One region of the Pseudoalteromonas sp. PAST1 genome, then DNA from elsewhere that is predicted to be linked to it. Evidence: riboswitches for the same ligand, from Rfam matches in the RefSeq annotation. Region 1 holds a riboswitch; the other holds the start of a gene.
What was found. A riboswitch is a leader RNA that binds a small molecule or an ion and turns the genes downstream of it on or off. The one in region 1 is predicted to bind lysine.

Region 1 (9,823 bases):
CTCAAGGTTCTTCAGCTGTAATTTTAAGCTCTTAATTTGCTTTTGTGTTTCGCTAATACGGTAATCAAGCGTGTGTAAGCTTTGACCTTGGGCACTGCTTAATGAATGCGATAGCGATTCATAATCTTGTTTAAGCTGCGTAAGGCTTACTTTTAGGGTGGCTTTATTAACCAATTCAAACTCAGATTTAAGCGCTCGATAGTCTAAAAACCATTGTTCAATTTGAGTTTGTTTACGTTCAATATCACGGGATTGCTGAATATACAGCTGCTGCTTTTGTTCGAACTCGTGCTTTTCGTGTTCGATATCTTCAAGGGCAATATTTAGCTCAGAGAGTTGCTCTTGTTGATAGGTTTCAAAGTCAATCAGTGCTTGGTCAATTTTTGGCGCATAGGCAGCAAGCTTACCTTTTAAAACCGTTTGGTTTTCAAGCATAGATTCAAGAGCTGCGATTGGCTCTTGCATTGACTCAAGGGCTTTTAATTCACGTTTAGCGCGATTCACTTTATCAAATGAACGTCGCCATACCTCATAAAAATCAACTCGTGAGTTTGACATATGGCGCTCAAATACGCGTAACATAAAGCGTTTAACATCGCTGGCACCTAACTTATGCAAGTTAAGGATACGGCGGAAAATTTCTTTGTAAATCGCTGAGTCTTGCACGTTATTGAGGGGGATCATCTTTAAGTTGATATCGCCATCAAATGGGGTTGCACCGCCAGTGAGTAGGGCGTTTAGCTCTTGCGCTTTTAATTCAATTGGATTAAAACCTTGCTCTTTTAAGTGATTAAAAAGCCTGGTGAATTTTACAATGGTTTTGCCTTGCGTGTAGTGTTCAAGGTTCAACTTACCTTGGTAGCAAAAAAACTGATGCGCGTAACCAGCAATTTTACCAAGGCCAGCAACACCAATCACCACAGGGCCATTAGGTAGGTCAGCTTCAAGCAAAATATAGGATTGGTCTGACGAAAAGTAGAATTTTCGGGTTTCGTCTAAATCATGGCCATCCCATTCTGTTAAACGCAAATCATTAATCAGTGGAAATTGCAGGGCATTAATTACCGAGCTTTTACCGGTATTATTCGGTGCACAAATAGAGCTACTTTTATCCAACGGGATCACGCATTTTGCATAGCCAGCGGTATTTAAAAGCGCAAGTTTGCTGAGTCCGTATAGGCTTTGGCTTTGCATTATTCGTCATCTCCTAGGTAGGTTTCTTCGTTTACTTCCATTAATGCATCGATATAACGATAAATAGGTGCTTGCAGCATAAAGCCGTTTTCTACTTCGCGAGCCAGACCTAAACGCACCATACGCAGGTAGACGTCTTTGCGTAAATCTGAGCCTGAGAAAATTTCTAATTGATCAAACAAATGCTTGTTGATTTGCACTAAGGTTTGCATTAGTTCAAGGTCGTTTACTTCGTCAAACAAGGCACGCATTGGATCTTTACCAGTATTGGCATAGTGCTCAATCAAGATGTAGATAGTCAGTGCGATGGCTCGCGAAATTTTCCCCATATTTGGGGTGCTTTCGTCGCTACCAAAATAGTAAAAGCCACGGCTATCGTGTTGTAGGTCATGGCCAAGGGCGTTAAATAACGCGCGATATGCATCAATGTGTTGATCAAGCTCTTGCCACATCAGCGTGTCTTGTTCGCTAATGTGGTAGCCTGATGTGAGCTTTTTATTAATAGCTTGCAGATGCGTTAAATCATCTAAATTAATATCTGTCATGGTTATTGCTCTGTTGCTTTTTTATCGTCAGCAATCGATGAGTTAAATGGATAAAGAGAGAAGTGTTGCTGGGCAATTTTTATTTTTACTTTCTCTTGGCTTTGGCTGATTTCAAGGTCGCCATCGCTAATCAATTTTTGATATAAGAACAGCATTTCGTCAGCTTCTAAATCTGGGTAGCTTTCATCTAAGAAACTAAGCAGTGGCTGAGCTTTTTTGCTGGCTTTTTTAAAGCGTTTTCTAAATTGTGTTTTAACGTCGTTGTAATCAGGGATATGCGGGCTTTGATAGGCGGGCACATCATCATGTTCAGGAAGCTGATATTCATCGTGCTCAAAGTCAACTAAGCCTGCCATATAAGCCACGATATGACGTTGCTGACCAAGTGAAAAGCGTTGTGCGTCTGAAACAAAGTTAGGCTGTACTGCACTTAACATGTTATCGACGCCATTTTTACGCACTAAACCAAGCACTTTAGCCGCTTGGCGAGTAATTAAGTTGTTGCGGCGTAACTCTTCACGTAACGGCATCAGCATATCGGCGCTTTTACGTAAACTTTCACGGCCAACTAAATGCATTTCTAGAATACGAGTACGTAATTGTTCAAGCATGCGCTTGTCTTGATATGATTTACCAAGGCGGTCAATTTGCTCTATTTGCGCGCTAATTTGCGCTTCGATGGTATTAAAGCAAGCGTGGAAGTCACCTCGAATATCAACCATTTCCAGCATAGGCTCGATGTATTCATCGAACGCTTCAATTACAGCCTGATAGCGTTTTTGCAGTGATTGCACCGCGTTGTCTGCTTTTGCTTGCTCAACAATATTTAAAATTGCGTTTTCATTGTGGGCAAACAATTTCATTATTTTGCGTACCCGATCATCCATAATGCGGCTAAAACGGCGAAGCTCGTCGTAATCTTCAATTTCACCCGCTTTAGCAAGGCGATTGCCAAGGCGAGCTAAGTCATCAACGAGCACGCTAATCTCTTGAGCAAGACCTAAGTGCTCTTCTTGTAGCAAGAAAGTCGCAAAATCGGCGATCGCGCGGTTTATTTCTAACTGTGATGATTTTGCCAGTGAAATGATAATATCTTGATTCAATAAACGATTTGTTTCTTTATAAATGCGTTCGTTTGACCATGAAGGCTGCTTTTGTTTTATCGCATTTTGTACGTCTTTCAAGCTGAAATCAGCCATCTTAAAACGTTTAAATAACAGTTCTAACACCCCCCAATGTTCAGTAAGGGTATTTAATAACTTTTTAGCTGGGATCATAAGGCTCCAGTAAATTCAGACTTTGGTGTTGGCGATTAGTAGTAAATTATGTAATTGAGAATAGTTTTATGCTTTCTATGCTGCTAGAATCCGCGCCGAAACACTCGACTTACAATTTTTACATTATTATAAAGGTTGTTCAAACACCATGGTAACCCCACTTATCCTAACCCTGATAGCGGTGGCATTTTTGCTTATCGTTATAGAGGATATTATCCATGTAAACAAGGCCAAAACGACGCTTTTTTTTGGCACTTTATGCTGGATTATCTTATTTATCTCTCCAATTCATGGGCTAAGCCCAGAAACCATACAACATCAACTGGATCACAACATATTAGAAATCGCGACTTTGTGGCTGTTTTTAATGGCTGCAATGACCTTTGTAGCGTATTTAAACTCTAAAGGTTTTATCCAGAATATTGTTCATAAAATTATGCCAAATCAAATCAGTGAACGAAAGCTGATGTTTCTGATTGGTGGGTTTGCATTTTTATTTTCATCTATTTCAGACAACATAACGGCAACTTTAATCTCGCTTGCGGTGGTGATGTCACTTAAGTTAGATCCTAAAAAATTAATAAAGTATGCGACCTTAATTGTATTTAGTGTTAACTCGGGTGGGGTGTCGTTGATCACCGGTGATGTTACAACCCTGATGATTTTCTTAGACGAAAAAGTCACCATTGCTAATCTACTATTATTAATTGCCCCTGCACTGACAAGTGTTGCACTGCTGGCGGCAATGTTGTCGGTGGGTATGTCGGGTAATGTTGTGTTTGAAAAACAAGCTGCCCGTCGCATCGAAAAAACAGATATTACCATTGCGGTTATCTTCTTCTCGACGATTATTGCCACGTTAACTTTGAGTGTGCTTTATAGTGTGCCGCCGCTGTTAACCTTTTTATTTGGTTTATCACTTATGTTTTTGGTTGCGCAATTTTTAATGCGCAAAAAAGACGTAAACAAAAAAATCATCGATTATATTCGTGAAATTGAATACGACACCTTATTGTTCTTCGTCGGGGTATTATTACTCGTTGGTGCATTAAAAGAAGTCGGTATGCTTGCTAAATTTACTCACTTATATGAGTTGATGGCACCGGAATATGCCAACTACCTGATGGGGCTATTATCAGCGGCGGTAGATAACGTACCTCTAACTGCAGCACTTTTAAAAGCTGATATTGTGATGAGCCCTCAGCAATGGCTGTCGTTTACTTACGCAACTGGGGTCGGTGGCTCAATGCTTATAATCGGCTCTGCGGCAGGTATTATTGCCATGAGTAAGGTAAAAGCACTAACCTTTATGAGCTATCTTAAAATGTCGGTTTATTTATTAATTGCTTATACCGTTGGTTATTACGGTTCGCACTTAGCGGGCAGTTTAATTTCATAAAACAACTTGACAGCTAGACGTCTAAACGTTAACTTTCGAAGCCTGCTTTTAACAGCAGGCTTTGTTATTTTAACCAGGTGTTAACTTAACATTCAGAAGAGGTGCGATACTTAGGTAATTAATGTGAGGTGACGAACGCCGATGACCATTAATGAGGGAAGTACTCGCCGAGAAAATTAATCGGACGTCACGGTTATTTTTCGGTTTATGGGGCTGAATCCTCAAAACTGTCACCAAACTAGGTGGAGAGCTTCTGGCATGGACTACTCTTTATTTTCAAAGCACCCCCTTGCCGAGTTCTTCTTGATTTACTGTGGATAGTTTTCCACAAAAGGAGACGACATGAATACCCAATTAGCCGCCAACACAAAATCAGATTACGTTGTTGCAAAATTTGGTGGCACCAGTGTAGCTAACTTTGATGCTATGAGCCGCTGTGCAGAAATCGTTTGTGCTGATAATCAAGTACGTATAGTTGCTGTGAGTGCCAGTGCTGGCGTGACCAATCATTTAGTTGCATTGTGTAAAGCTGATTTGAGTGCGGCTGAGCGTGACGAGCACATTACTGGCGTAGTCGCCATTCAAGAAGCAATCTTGGCAGAGCTGTCACTGGATGCTGATTTAGCACATGGCTTTAATGAAACACTTAAGGCTTTTCAAAAGCTAGCATCAGACGGGGCTAAGTCTGTAGCTGAGCAAGATGAACTACTGAGCTTTGGCGAGCGTTTATCATCGTATTTATTCACTCAAGTATTACGCGGGCAGGGTCTTGATGCGGTGCGTTTTGATGTACGTAAGGTACTGAAAACAGATAGCCAATTTGCTAAAGCTACCCCAAATGTTGCAGCAACCGCTGCAGCAGCTAAAGAGCATTTAGTGCCGCTACTTGATGACCATGTTGTGGTAACTCAAGGTTTTATTGGTAGCAATGAGCACAATCAAACAACGACCTTAGGCCGTGGTGGTTCAGATTACAGTGCTGCATTACTCGCTGAAGCAATTAACGCAAAAAGCGTGCATATTTGGACCGATGTTGTGGGTATTTTCAGTACAGATCCGCGTTTATGCGCTAAAGCAAGCCCAATTGCACGCTTAAGCTTTGATGAAGCGGCAGAAATGGCCACGTTTGGAGCAAAAGTACTGCATCCTGCTACTATTTTACCGGCAAGCCGTAGCCACATTAGTGTGTTTGTTGGTTCAAGCCGTGAGCCGCAATTAGGTGGTACATGGATTGAAAAAGAAAAGTCTCAGCAACCAGGTATTCGTGCGGTAACACAGCGTAAAAACCAAATTCTGTTAACGGTTAAAAGCCCAGAAATGCTCCTAGCGAGTGGTTTCTTAGCGCGTGTATTCACTATTTTAAGTGAGTTTAATATTTCGGTTGATTTGGTTACTACCTCCGAGATCAGTGTTGCAATCACTTTAGATAACGCGCCAAATGCATCACGCCCTGAGCTTGATCAAGCTTGTTTAGATAAGCTTTCTGAGTTTTGTCATGTGTCGGTTGAAAATAACTTAACGCTGGTGGCTCTAATTGGTTCTGAAATTCAATTACGTCAGCAAGAAATGAACTTGATGCAGGTATTGAGCGATTTTAATATTCGTTTAATTTGCCACGGTGCAAGTAAACATAACCTGTGCTTCTTAGTTGAGCAAAGCGAGTCAGATGAAGTCGTGCAGGCTATTCACAGCCGACTATTAGAAAGCCAAGTCGCGGCGTAAGTCATTAAAGTTAATAAAAGAGCACTGCCAGTCAGTGCTTTTTTGTGCCACAACACTTATATCAAAACCTTCAATAGAGTTACTACTCGCGCTGAAATTATGTTTGCTCAATTCTTCAAATACATTAGGGGCAAGTAGTTTCGCAATCGGCTGTGCACTTGCTTTGGCAAGCGCTTCTTTTAATGTCCAAATTCTAAAAAAGCACTGTGCCTGTTCATCGGGAGCGTCAAAACGGCTAATTAAGTCAACTTCATCTTGATGATAAAAATGCTTTGCGAGTTTGATAAAAGGGCGAGGTTTACTGCTTTGTTCAATATCAAAACCAAATAGCTGCTGTTTTGGGTTAAGAGCAGCGCCAATTAAACCATTTGAATGTGATAAACAAGCCCACACAGGTTCTCTTCGTTTTGTATGTAATTTGAGCTTGCTGTCTTTGTCATCAAACTGGCTTGATATTTCACTGAGCGCTAAATCGTCATGAGGGTAAGCATGTTGATACAAATACTTTAACGTTAGGCGAGTTGCTAAGTACTCTTGCTTGGCACTAGGCACTTTGCGTTTTTCAAGTACGCTTAATTCAAACTCACTGAGTAATTTATCAAGGGGTAAACTTGCAACATCAATACATGTTGCATCCATAAGCATGATTTTCTTGGCCGTTGTTTGGCGTTGTTGCTCGATGATAAGAGTGTTCGAAAAGTAGTGACTGCTCATGGTTTAACGCTTACACGGGGCTTGAATTTAGTTTTGTTTATTTTTACAGCAAATGCACTTTTATAGGCATGAACAAACGCAAATAGTTTACGCAGTTGACTGTAATTATGGTTTAATGACGAAAAATAATAACAGATTTGTAGATGTATGGCACAAGTTCGTGACGGCTTTCAAAGTCGATTAGGTTTCGTTTTAGCAGCTTCTGGCGCGGCGGTAGGTTTAGGTAATATTTGGGGCTTTCCAACACAAGCGGCAAACCATGGCGGCGGTGCATTTTTACTCGTTTACTTCATTGTTATTTTCTTATTAGCGCTTCCAGCTCTTTATACTGAGCTGTATTTAGGCCACCAAGCGCAAGCAAATCCAGTAAAAGCATTATCTAACGCATGGCAAGACACTGCACCTAAAGTGGGCGCTGCAGCTGGCTATATTGGCCTCTTTGGTGCGGTTGTAATGCTGAGCTTTTATTCGATAGTTGCAGGGTGGATGCTCGCTTATGCGCTTGAGCCAGTCGCAAGCTTCTTTGGTTTCATTGAGCTAAGTAACTTTTTACACAGTGACTCCATGGCGCGCAATTTTGTGTTTACGCCACTGATGCTTATTCTTACTGCGAGTATTATTTTAAAAGGTGTTAAATCAGGTATCGAAACTTGGTCACGCCGCTTGATGCCATTATTGCTAGTGTTATTAGTGGCGTTAATTGCTTATATCGCGACCCTAGATGGTGCAATGGATGGTTTTGCAGCTTACTTAGTGCCAGATTTTAGTCAAATTCTTGATGCCAACTTAATTATTGCGGCAATGGGACAAGCGTTCTTTTCGCTGTCGTTAGGTGTTGGTTGTATGATGGTTTACGGCTCGTATTTAAAACCAGATGCCAACCTGCCGAAACTAACTGGAACCGTGGCACTGCTTGATACCGGTGTGGCCTTCTTAGCGGGTTTATTGATTATTCCGGCTATTTTTGTTGCCCAACATAACGGTGTAGAGGTATTTAGCGGCGGTAAATTGGTTGGTGAAGGGCAGTTAATTTTTGCGATTTTACCTGAACTGTTTAGCACAATGGGCCAAGTGGGTTTACTCGTTGGCTTATTATTCTTTGTTTTAATGTCGATTGCCTCAGTGACATCAACCATCTCATCGACCGAAATTCCAGTGGCATTTTTAGTTGAGAATCACACTGTAGAGCGCAAAAAAGCAACCTTATTTGTAACGCTGATCGTGTTTATTGCCTCATCACTGATTATCTTAAACTTTGACTGGTTATTTGGTTTAGTCATTATGGTACTTACACAGTACCAATTACCTTTAATGGGGCTGTTCTATTTCATTACTGTTGGTTGGTTATGGCAGCGTGGTAATAAATTGCATCAAGTATCGAGCGGCCCTCATTATTGGTTTGCCCAGTACATTCGCTTTGTCTGTCCGTTATTAATGACGGCGGTATTTGTGAACGTGGCGTTGTTGAAATAAAAAACTAATACTCACATTTACTCAATCAGACCATCTTAAGTAAAGTCATTTAAAATAAGGATATATTATGAACGAATGGATTGTTTTAAGAGAAAAAATAGAATCAAAGTTTCCAGCTCTGATAGATGTTATTAATAATGAGTCGAATGTTGAGTCATTAAATAAAATTGCAGATTTGGTTGGAAATACTTTACCTCAATCTTTTGTATCAATATATGCAAATTGTAATGGTCAATTCCGCACTAAGGCTGGTTTCGTTTTTGGCCTTTCATTATTAAGTACAGAAAAAATTATTCATGAGTTAAATGTTTGGCGAGAGATTATTGACCAAGGATTAGAAGGGTTAAATGAGAGTTGTTCATCCCTAACACCTAGCGCTATAAAAATTGAATATGCGAATACTAAATGGTTACCTCTACTTGGAGATGGAGGAGGTAATTTTATAGGGGTGGACTTTGATCCAGGCCCGACAGGAACGAAAGGTCAAATTATCAATTTTGGCCGAGACGAAGATGATAAGTGTGTTTTTGCAAAGTCACTTGATGATTTCTTAGTGCTCCTCACTGAATTACTAAATAGCCCTTCGCTTGTTGAAGAGGAAGATGGCAGTTATTCATACAACCATACACACTTCATAGATGCACTCAAAGAGTTATCTCAAAAGTAATGAAACATAATTTTATTAAAATGTCATAAAATCAATAGGTTAATAAAGGGTGGTTAGCTTTGCAAGTGTTTAGAAGAAAAAGGAAGAAGGTTAGCTTTAAATTGCTCAACAGCTTTTTATACAGATTGTTATTTGGTGGTATGTTTGCTTATTATTTAACTGAATTTGCAGAAAAACCATTTTTTATGCAGCTCGGCTTTATAGTTGTATGTTGCATCATTTCTATCATTGTAGATTATTGGATGATAGAGCCAAAAAATTCAGTTGAGGTGTCAATAGACGGTGAAAAGTTACTATTATTAGGTGTTAAAATAGATATTTCCGAAGTAACTGAAATTCTTTACTCACAAACTAAAAGGTTCGAACATACAGTGAGGTTTAGTTATAAAAACCTAACTTACCAAGATTTCGAGCTAGCATCTTCCGATCTAATTGAAGATTTACGATTTTACGACTTTTTGGTTGATCACCAATTACCAGTAAAAATGCTCGATAACAATGAAAGGTTAAACGAGCATTGATGAGCTTAACGCCTGATGAGAAGTATCAAGGCCATTTCTTAAATAACTTCGTTAGTTAATGCTAAGCCTTGGCTTATTTCATTGGCACTTTGTAATGTGGTGCAGGCTATTTCGCTCAGTGCTTCTTGGGTGAAGAAGCCTTGGTGGCCTGTCACTAACACATTTGGAAAACTAATAAGGCGTGAAAAAATATCGTCTTGCATGATTTCTTCACGGTGATCCTTGAAGAATAACTCTGACTCTTGTTCGTACACATCTAGGCCTAGGTGTCCAAGCTTTTTAGACTTAAGCGCTTGAATACATGCTTGGCT
Region 2 (9,823 bases), on a different contig from region 1:
ATTAAATTTAGCTGCAAAGCCATTTACAACCGGTGAGAGTTGTTCGACGGCACTCTCTTGATCAGCAAATAACGGAATTAAGCTTTCAGCCAAGCGTGCAATATTCCAATTAGCAATATTCGGTTGATTTCCAAATGCATAACGCCCTTGATGGTCAATCGAACTAAATACCGTGTCTAGGTCAAACTGATTCATCATCGCACAAGGGCCATAGTCAATGGTTTCACCACTAATCAAGGTATTATCTGTGTTCATCACACCGTGTATAAAGCCAATTCGCATCCAACTGATAACCAGCTCTATTTGCTTATCGAGTACAGCAGTTAAAAACTCAATATAACGCTGCTCACCCGTACTGTTAATGTCAGGAAAATGACAATTAATTGCGTAATCAACGAGCTTCTCTAGCCCTTCTATATCACCTTGTGTAGCTAAGTATTGAAATGAACCAACACGGATGTGACTTTTAGCTAGGCGAGTAACAACTGCCCCCGGGCGTGGTGGCTGACGATATACCGTTTCGCCAGTTGTAACCACAGCTAAACAGCGCGTAGTTGCGATGCCAAGCGCATGAAGTGCCTCACTCATAATGTACTCTCGAACAGCTGGACCAATGGCACAGCGACCATCACCACCGCGCGAGAACACTGTTGCTCCAGCGCCTTTTAGCTGCAAGTCCCACAATGTGCCATCTTTATCTGCAATAGCCCCAAGTAAATGCGCTCTACCATCACCAAGACGCGGTGAAAAATGACCAAATTGATGACCTGAGTAACCAAGAGCAACCGGTGCAACGTCGTTATCTATCGTTGAACCAGATAGCAATTTAGCTAAAAATTCGCTGTCGTGTTTAATTGCGAAATTATCAGCTAGCTTGTCATTAAATAGCAGTAATTGCGGCTCGGCAACGGCGCTCGGCATATCCTTGATAGCAAGTAGTTCACTAATATCTGTGTATCGAGTTTGCAGTTTCATAACTGTCCTTAACGTGTTGCGACACCCACACGATTATCGCCTACACCATAGGCCACTAGTTGGCTTAGTGCCTGCAGGCTGTAACCGCTTTGCTGTTGTAATTCGTTGAAAAAATCTTGCGCTGCTTGCAGTGACTTTTTAGTTTGTAAGCCGCCATCTATCAACTCATGGGCACGCAAATAGGCTTCTACATCCCGAGAAAGTAAAAAAGTATCTTTACCAAGCGCTCGTAAAGCGTATGGGCCAGTATTTCCCCCTAAACGCGCACCATGCTTTTTAAGATAAGCCCACAAACCAATAATATTGTCAGTAGGCCAATCTGCAATAAATTGGCTAAAGCTGCCATGCTTCTCAGCAACTTCGTGGATCATGTACGCATTTTCTGGGATCGTTTGTACTTTTTTAAAATTACGAACAATTCGCTCATCACTGGCTTTTTGCTCGAGCATATCTGGCGGCATCATCAACAATTTTTCTACACTGAAATCCCAAAACACATCACGAAAACCAGCCCATTTATTATTGATAACAGACCAATAAAAACCGCTTTGAAAGACTTTACGCGTGAACTCTTCTAACCATAAATCGTCATGCATTTTAGCAATATCAGCATCGTCGAGCGGGTTTGATAACAGTGCTTGCAGCATTTCTTCACTGCCCTTTCGAGATACGGCTCGTTGATAAATATCGTTAAATTTTTCCATCATTTTTCCAATTGATTTGGTTAGCGCTAAGTGTACGTAAAAACACGGTTATACGTAACCATGTTGCAAATTCGGTCACTAAAAAACAAATTCCTCGCCTTGACACCTAGACGGCTAAAATGCTTTAATCGCTGCAAATACCCTATTTAAGTATGTTGGCTTTAACCTTTAAAGCGAGCATAAAGGGCTGGAAGAGGTGCGTTATTCAGGTAGCGTATGGGAAGAGCACAGACTCTGTTGATCATACGTGAGGGGAATTAACGCCGAGAAGTAACACCGTTTGTGAGGTGCTTATTTCGGGCGACTGGGCTGAATCCCAGCGACTGTCACCAACAATAGCAAAGTGCTATTGATTAGTTTGGTGGAGAGCTTCTGGTCTTAGTATAATAAGGCCGTCGCGTCTTTATTATTTTAAGCCCATTCGCTCTTCGAATTATACCTTGTTCGAACGACGACATGCGGCTCCATTCAAATGTTCCCGCATAAACTCTTCGAATACCTTATAAGTTCGTGAGAGATGATCAACAATTTTGATTTAAACGACTATCCATTATGGACAGCGCTTGTCACGCCATTTTCTGAATCTGGCGAGGTCGATTACACGGCCCTTGAACAACTGGTCGCTGAGCAGCAAGATGCAAATAACGGCATTTTATTACTTGGCAGTACCGGTGAAGGACTGGCGCTTTCACTCAAAGAGCAACAAGCCATCGTTGAGCATGTTTGCCAATTAGCACCGAGTGTACCACTCATGGTTGCTGTGGGCGGCATGAACCTCAAGCAACAAGTTGCTTGGGTTGAATACTGCAACCAACTACCTATTCATGGCTATCTATTGGGCTCACCTCTGTATGCAAAACCTGGGGTAGTTGGCCAAACACATTGGTTTGAAAGCCTTCTTGATGCAAGTAATCACCCATGTATGCTGTATAACGTACCTGGACGCAGTGCAGTTGAGATTTCACCGCAGGTGATCAAAAACCTTGCTGACCACAAAAATCTTTGGGCTTTAAAAGAAGCCAGTGGCGACATTAGCAAATTTGAAGGCTTTAGAACGGCATCGCCAACACTGGCCATATTTAGTGGCGATGATGCTCTTATGCCGTATTTTGCTCAAGCAGGAGCAAAAGGTTTAGTTTCGGTTGCCGCGAATGCTTGGCCGAGTCAAACCCATGAGTTTGTTAAACGCAGTTTAAGTGGTCAATACCCAAATCTATTCACCGATTGGTCGCAAGCGATTCAAAGTTTATTCGCTGTGGCAAATCCAATCCCCGTAAAAGTACTGATGCACCTGCAAGGTAAAATAAATACCCCGCATTTACGTCCGCCGCTTACGCATTTAGAGCTTGAGCAAACAGACAGCATCACCCACGCAAACAACACAATTTTATCTTGGAACTAAAAACAGGTTTTATCATGAGCTGGTTAGAATTATTAAACAACTTAGAATCAGGCGCAGTTCGCGCGGCAACACAAGACGAGAACGGCAACTGGCACGCCAATGTTGAAGTTAAACAAGGCATTTTAGAAGCCTTTAAAAATGGCACAAACACTGAGTTCCCGGGTGGTTTTGTTGATAAGCACAACTTAGCTCCACAAGGCTTTGCAGCCGATGCTGGCGTGCGTATGGTACCAGGTGGTAGCAGTGTTCGTCGTGGCGCACACGTTGCTAAAGGCACCATTATCATGCCACCAGCATATGTAAATATTGGCGCGTTCATCGACGAAGGCACGATGGTCGACAGCCACGCATTAGTGGGTTCATGCGCACAAGTGGGTAAAAATGTTCATCTAAGTGCAGCAGTACAATTAGGTGGTGTGCTTGAGCCAATTGGTGCCAGCCCTGTGGTTATTGAAGATGACGCATTCATCGGTGCAGGCTGCGTTATTGTTGAAGGTGTGGTTGTGAAAAAAGGTGCTGTACTTGCGCCAGGTGTACGCTTATCTGCAACTATTCCTGTCTACGATTGCGTTAACGAACGCCAGCTAGACAAAGGTGAAGCCATCCCAGAAAACGCGATTGTGATCCCAGGCTCTCGCCCAGCTTCAAATGCATGGGCTCGTGAACAAGGTCTTAGCATGTCGTGTGCATTGATCGTGAAATACCGTGATGAACAAAGCGATGCATCATTACTGTTAGAAGAGGTTTTACGTTAATGAGCTTTTTGAGCACGCCCATCAAGCAAGCGGTTGAGCAAGTTTCAACGCATCTTGATACGCCATTTTTTATCTATGATTTAGATAAATTAACTGCACATTTAAATCAACTGACTGCGCAAACCGATGTGAAACTTTGGTATGCCGTTAAGGCCAACCCGTTGTCTCGCATTATTCAATGTTTAGACAGCGCAGGATTTAACTTTGATGTTGCAAGTAAAGGTGAACTTGAGCAAGTACTTGCCCAAGGCATCGATAGCGAGCGCGTGCTCAACACTGGGCCTGCAAAGAGCCCTAAACAAATTTCACATTTTATTGCTCGCGGCGTACGTACTTTTGTCGCCGAGAGCATTAACCAAGTGCGCTGGTTAAACGAACAAGCAACAAAAGCAAATTGTCAGCTGCAAGTTCTATTGCGTGTTCAACTTCGTTGGCCAGACAGCGAAAAGAATCCACTTGGCGGCGATAACCTTACTCCTTTTGGTTTGGGCTGCGATGAGTGGCAAGCACTCACTGCAAGTGATTACCCAGCTCTTAGCTTTGATGGTCTGCATATTTTCCAATGGGGCAATATGCTGAGCACTGACAAGCTCGCCGAGCTATGGCGCGCGATGATTGCGCCACTGCAACAGCTAGCACGCTCATTAAACATTAACCTTAATATTCTCGACTTAGGGGGTGGCTTAGGCATTCCTTATACTCAAAATGCTAACCGACTCGATTGGTCTGCACTTATTGAGACTTTGGCTAGCATTAAAGCAGATGCCGGTGTCAAAGAGCTTTGGATGGAACTTGGCCGCTATGCGGTGGGCGAATGCGGCCATTACGCAACGCCAGTTGTTGAGCGTAAAGTAAATTACAATCAACAGCAGGTGATTTTATCAGGCGGTATTAACCATTTACTTCGCCCAGCTGTGACAAGCCAAGATTTCCCTGCGGCCTTACTTCGCGAATCGACGGCTGAGCCTGCGGCAATGACTTTATACGGCCCACTTTGCACCGCCCTTGATTGCTTAGGTGAACACCAATTAGCGAGCGATTTAAATGAGCAAGACTGGTTGGTATTCAGCCAATGTGGCGCGTATGGCTTTACCGAAAGTATGCCGTACTTTTTATGCCACGAATTAGCGGCTGAATACATCCTTGAACAAGGCAATATTGAGTGCATTCGTAGCGCTGAAGATGCCAGTTATTATTTAAGGTAATCGCCATGAGTAAAGAATTAATCAGCCAAGAGAATATTGTGGTTGGCGAGATTGCCAACGGCCTACCTCTGACAATCCCAGTGTATCGCTTAAAAGGGGATGGCACAGGCCCAAACGTGTATATACAAGCCAATATGCACGGCGCTGAAGTACAAGGTAATGCAGTAATTTATCAATTGCTTGAGCAGCTAAAATCACTCAAGCTGCGTGGCGATATTACCCTAGTGCCTTATGCCAACCCTATTGGTTGCAATCAAAAATCAGGTGAGTTTACTTTAGGTCGCTTCGATCCAATTACGGGCACCAACTGGAACCGCATGTACCGCTTTAATAAAGCGTTACCGTCACAGATTGCTGAACAGCACAAAGACTGTGATGATGCGACCCTTAAAGCGGCGTTTAAACAGGCACTCGTTGCTGACATCGATAGTCAATTAACGGGCCCTGATTACAGCCTAACAACGGGTAAGCGTATTGCCCTTAACTTGCAAAAGCTTGCCCATCAGGCAGATATTGTTTTAGACCTTCACACTGGGCCTATCTCAAGTAAGCACTTATATTGCCCTGAATACGCCAAAGACAGCGCAAGCTACTTCAACATCGAGCATGTGTTACTGATCCCAAGTGATTTTGATGGCGCGATGGATGAAGCGAGTTTCTGCCCATGGTGGTCACTATCTGAAGAGCTTGCCAAACAAGGCCGTGAATTTGCTGTTCAAGTCGAAGCATTCACTGTTGAACTTGGTAGCCAAGAAAAAATCGATTTAAGTGCGGCACTTGAAGATGCAAATAGCATTTTAAGTTACCTCAATCAAAAAGAGGTATTAGTTGATGCTGCGTATCATCCAAAAGCGATGACACGCTATGCCTGCATGCTTGAAGATTATGTAGCTTACTATGCCCCTATGGGTGGCATGGTTGAATACCTTGCCCCACTGGGCGGCCATATTAAAGCTGGTGAGCCTATCGCCCATATTTTAAGAATGGAGCGCTACCTTTCTGAGCAGCCGCTACAAACATTAAGTTTTGATAAAGACGCCATTGCTATTTTGCATTTTGCTTCAGCAAGCGTGAATCAAGGTACCGAACTTTATAAGTTTTTTACCAACGTATTTGAGCTATAAGCTCATCCCTTCTCATTGCGTGAGAGTCAACGGCTTATGCTCTTAGGCCGTTACAGCAGGGCTCCAAGCTTAGCTTGGGGCTCTCTATTTACCTAAAATTTCAACAATTCAGTACAAGTTCACGGTTACTTATGTAAAAATCGTTATAATTATACCTACTTACAAGTCTACTGAAAGGGAACTGCAATGGGATGGCGCATTTGGCTGGCAGCCGCTGGCTTATTTTCTGTACCTGTATTTGCTCAAACTGAACAACCACAAACTAACGAACAAGATGATGCTCTAGAACTCGTAAAGCAGTGTATTTTGAACGAAGCTATTGGCGGTGACGGCAAGCAAACACTCGAAGAACTTCGTAAAAAGTGCTCTGATTTAGATGAAAGCAAAAAGCTCACCGCTTTAGACAAACGTAAAGCGCGTGAAGAAGTGAGCAAGAAAAACCGTAATGTGATCACCCCACATAAGCGTAACTATATTTTACCGCTTTCTTACGTATCTAATCCGAATGAGCGCCCTTTTGATGGCCTAAAAGACCTTGCTGAGCAAACTGATGGCGAGCCACTTGATAACCTGGAAGTAAAATATCAACTATCAATTAAAGTGCCAATCTTCGAAGACTTCTCTGATAAAGATCAGGGCGTATTTTTTGCATTTACCATGCAATCGTTTTGGCAATTTTACAATAAAGATATTTCATCGCCGTTTCGTGAAACAAACTACGAACCAGAGATCTTCTGGGTGAACTACCTTGATCCTGAGCATGTGCTTTGGGGCGATGAAATGGCGATTGCAATTGGTGCTTCACATCAATCTAATGGCCGCAGCCAGCCTAATTCACGTTCGTGGAACCGTATCTATGCTGACTTCTTATGGGAAAAAGATGGCTTTGTATTTAGCTTTAAGCCTTGGTACCGCATTCCTGAAGACAAAAAAGACGATGAACTAGAAGCTAAAGGTGATGACAACCCTGATATCTACAAATACATGGGTTACTTTGAATTCTCGGGTGCATACCGTTACAACGAGCATGAGTTTAGCTTTATGACCCGTAATAACTTAAATTCAGATAACCGCGGCGCAATCCAACTAGACTGGTCTTTCCCTCTTTGGGGCAGATTACGTGGTTATGCACAATACTTTAATGGTTATGGTGAGAGCTTAATTGATTACAACGCCGATATTGAACGTTTTGGTGTGGGTATTCTGTTAACTGACTTGCTTTAACTTAAAGAGCGAGCTTTAGTTAGCTCGCTCTGAATATTCGTTATTTTTTAACGATGAAGTGACCTTCAAATTCTGCTACTAGCACATCACCATCGTATACATTCACTGGCACATGGTAGCTTGCTTTGCCATTGTCCTCTAGCTCCGCCAACTTGCCTTTACAGCCAGCCAACTCAACACTCCCGCGAGGATCGTTATTCAGTGGTTTAAGGTATTTAATGTTGGCATCTGCTAACACGATATTCCCTTCAAGGCCAGCTTCTTTAAGCGCTAGGTAAGTTGCGCCCCAGCCTGTTAAGGTCGCTAAACTATAAATCGAGCCGGCAAACATAGTGTTATGAAGATTTAAGTTCGCATCTAGATCAGCGCGCGTAGTAAACTGCCAATCGGTATAGCTTTCTACTTTAATTCCCATTGCATCGCTGATAGGGATCGACTCACGCCACGTGTTTTGTAGTACTTGTGTCCAGTTTGGATGACGGAACCAACCCGGCTCAGAGGGTTTTTGTTTTACCATTTTCCAATGCTGTACATCGTCATAGGCAAGGTGTGCTTTTTCTTTTAATTCGTAGCCATGACGCTTATAGAAATCAAGGGCTCGCTCACGAGCAAACAATACCAGTTCATCTGCATCTTGAGTCCATGCGATTTTTTCTAATTCATGTAATAAACGGCTACCAATATGCTGGTTACGATTACCTTCAGCAACCGCCATATAACGAACTTGCGCTTGCTGATGATTATTAAAATGCAGGCGAGCTACGCCTAATACTTCGCCATCATTATTTTTGATAAAGCGGTGCTCAGCGTCTTGCTCTAAGTCATCTTGTTCAGAACCGCGCGGCTCGCCCCAGGGTGCTCTTAAAACCTGCCAACGTAATGAATAGTACGCTTGCCAATCTTCGCTGCTTTGCGGGGTGGTCACTTTAAACATAAAAACTCCTGTGATAATTCAGCCACGGGTCTGTTGTTTTTCTCATGGCCTTTTGAATGCGAATTACGATACGCGATCTTCTATCAAGTTGGAATAATACTTTGGTGACCCAGCCTAAATTATTATTCACAGCTGTAAAAACCAATGCACAATTGCACTTTATGCTTACTGGTCTATGCTGAAATAATTGTCTAATTATTATAATAACACGCTAAAGGCCCGAAATATGGAACATTTTCTTGAACCCAGTGGCGCAGTAAAACATAGTTTTATTGAGGACTGTCACCGATTAGGGCAGCTCATTTATTGGCATAAACAAGGCAATTACAGTATTCAAGTTAGGCAACTTAACCAATTACGCTGGTTACTGATCAACGAAACTCTGCAATCGGTCATTGAAAAACGCCGACCTGCCAGATTACTTTTCCCTCATTTACAATACCTTGCAAAGCTATGGCAAGACTTAGAGGAACCGAAAAAGATTTTAGAATTAGGCCTAGGCGGTGGTGCTATTCGTAACTACTTACAGCACACCTACCCTGATAGCCAACTGACATCGGTTGATAAAAACCCCGACATAATTCACTGCTATAAACGTTACTTTGGTGGCGACCATGCCAATAACCTGCACTGTTTTGATGCGCAGCAAGTATTAGAGCAAAACAACGAATACAATTGGATCATCTTAGATTTATTCAGTGAGGTAGATGCACCATTATTTTTATACAAGCACCTGTTTTACACCAAACTAAGAGCAGCGATGGCAAAAGATGGCTTGTTGTTCATTAATTTTTTATCCAATCACCCATCGCAACTAAAACAACTTGAGCACCTGCTAATCACCGAGTTTGGCAAGCGCCCAAGCATTGTAAAAATCCCCGACTACGTGAATCATATCGTGATGATCAAAAAATAAAAATACTTATACCAATCCGCTTAATTAAGTAGTCTATTTTGAGGCAATAAAACCTCGTTGATAACAAGGCAAAAATTTCGTTATTTAGTTGTTCTAAATGAGAAATTTATAACGCAGTTAGCGACAGGTTTAATCCCTCAAAATGATTAAGTATTATTGCGGGTTGGTATTACACAGATAAATTAAAAGTAACTGGACCATCGTTACATAGGCTTACTTGCATATCAGCACCAAATTGCCCTGTAGCCACTGTTAAGCCTGCTTTTTTAGCCTCTGCAATAAAATACTCATAGAGCGTATTGGCTTGCTCTGGCGTGCCAGCACTTGAAAAGCTTGGACGCATACCCTTTTTAGTGTCGGCTGCTAAGGTAAACTGCGAAACCACTAAAAGCTCACCTTTGATATCATTCAAACTTAAGTTCATCTTTCCTTGTTCATCGGTAAAAATGCGGTAATTGCTGACTTTGTGTAAAAGCTTCTGGGCGCTTTGCTCGGTATCCTGTTTTTCAACACCTAATAGCAGCAAAATACCTTGTGAAATTTCACCCACTACTTCGCCTGCCACTTCTACTTTTGCTTGTTTT

Region 2: it holds a riboswitch for lysine, as region 1 does, so the genes downstream of both, dapA (4-hydroxy-tetrahydrodipicolinate synthase) here and lysC (lysine-sensitive aspartokinase 3) in region 1, are expected to answer to the same signal.

The regions. Positions count from the first base shown of each region.
Region 1 is NZ_JAKGBH010000011.1:38,250-48,072, forward strand. Features, by position in the region: gene L1272_RS07395 (ATPase) at 1-1,194, opposite strand, end outside; gene L1272_RS07400 (condensin complex protein MksE) at 1,194-1,739, opposite strand; gene L1272_RS07405 (hypothetical protein) at 1,742-3,016, opposite strand; gene nhaD (sodium:proton antiporter NhaD) at 3,165-4,415, shown strand; lysine riboswitch at 4,504-4,676, shown strand; gene lysC (lysine-sensitive aspartokinase 3) at 4,758-6,137, shown strand; gene L1272_RS07420 (4'-phosphopantetheinyl transferase family protein) at 6,114-6,851, opposite strand; gene L1272_RS07425 (sodium-dependent transporter) at 6,999-8,324, shown strand; gene L1272_RS07430 (SMI1/KNR4 family protein) at 8,392-8,991, shown strand; gene L1272_RS07435 (hypothetical protein) at 9,051-9,512, shown strand; gene L1272_RS07440 (2-hydroxyacid dehydrogenase) at 9,551-9,823, opposite strand, start outside.
Region 2 is NZ_JAKGBH010000001.1:171,631-181,453, reverse strand. Features, by position in the region: gene L1272_RS00810 (protein adenylyltransferase SelO) at 1-975, opposite strand, end outside; gene L1272_RS00805 (DNA-3-methyladenine glycosylase I) at 984-1,679, opposite strand; lysine riboswitch at 1,863-2,059, shown strand; gene dapA (4-hydroxy-tetrahydrodipicolinate synthase) at 2,197-3,081, shown strand; gene L1272_RS00795 (2,3,4,5-tetrahydropyridine-2,6-dicarboxylate N-succinyltransferase) at 3,096-3,836, shown strand; gene L1272_RS00790 (PLP-dependent decarboxylase) at 3,836-5,041, shown strand; gene L1272_RS00785 (succinylglutamate desuccinylase/aspartoacylase family protein) at 5,047-6,165, shown strand; gene L1272_RS00780 (phospholipase A) at 6,352-7,389, shown strand; gene L1272_RS00775 (bifunctional GNAT family N-acetyltransferase/hotdog fold thioesterase) at 7,430-8,323, opposite strand; gene L1272_RS00770 (spermidine synthase) at 8,550-9,239, shown strand; gene dtd (D-aminoacyl-tRNA deacylase) at 9,409-9,823, opposite strand, start outside.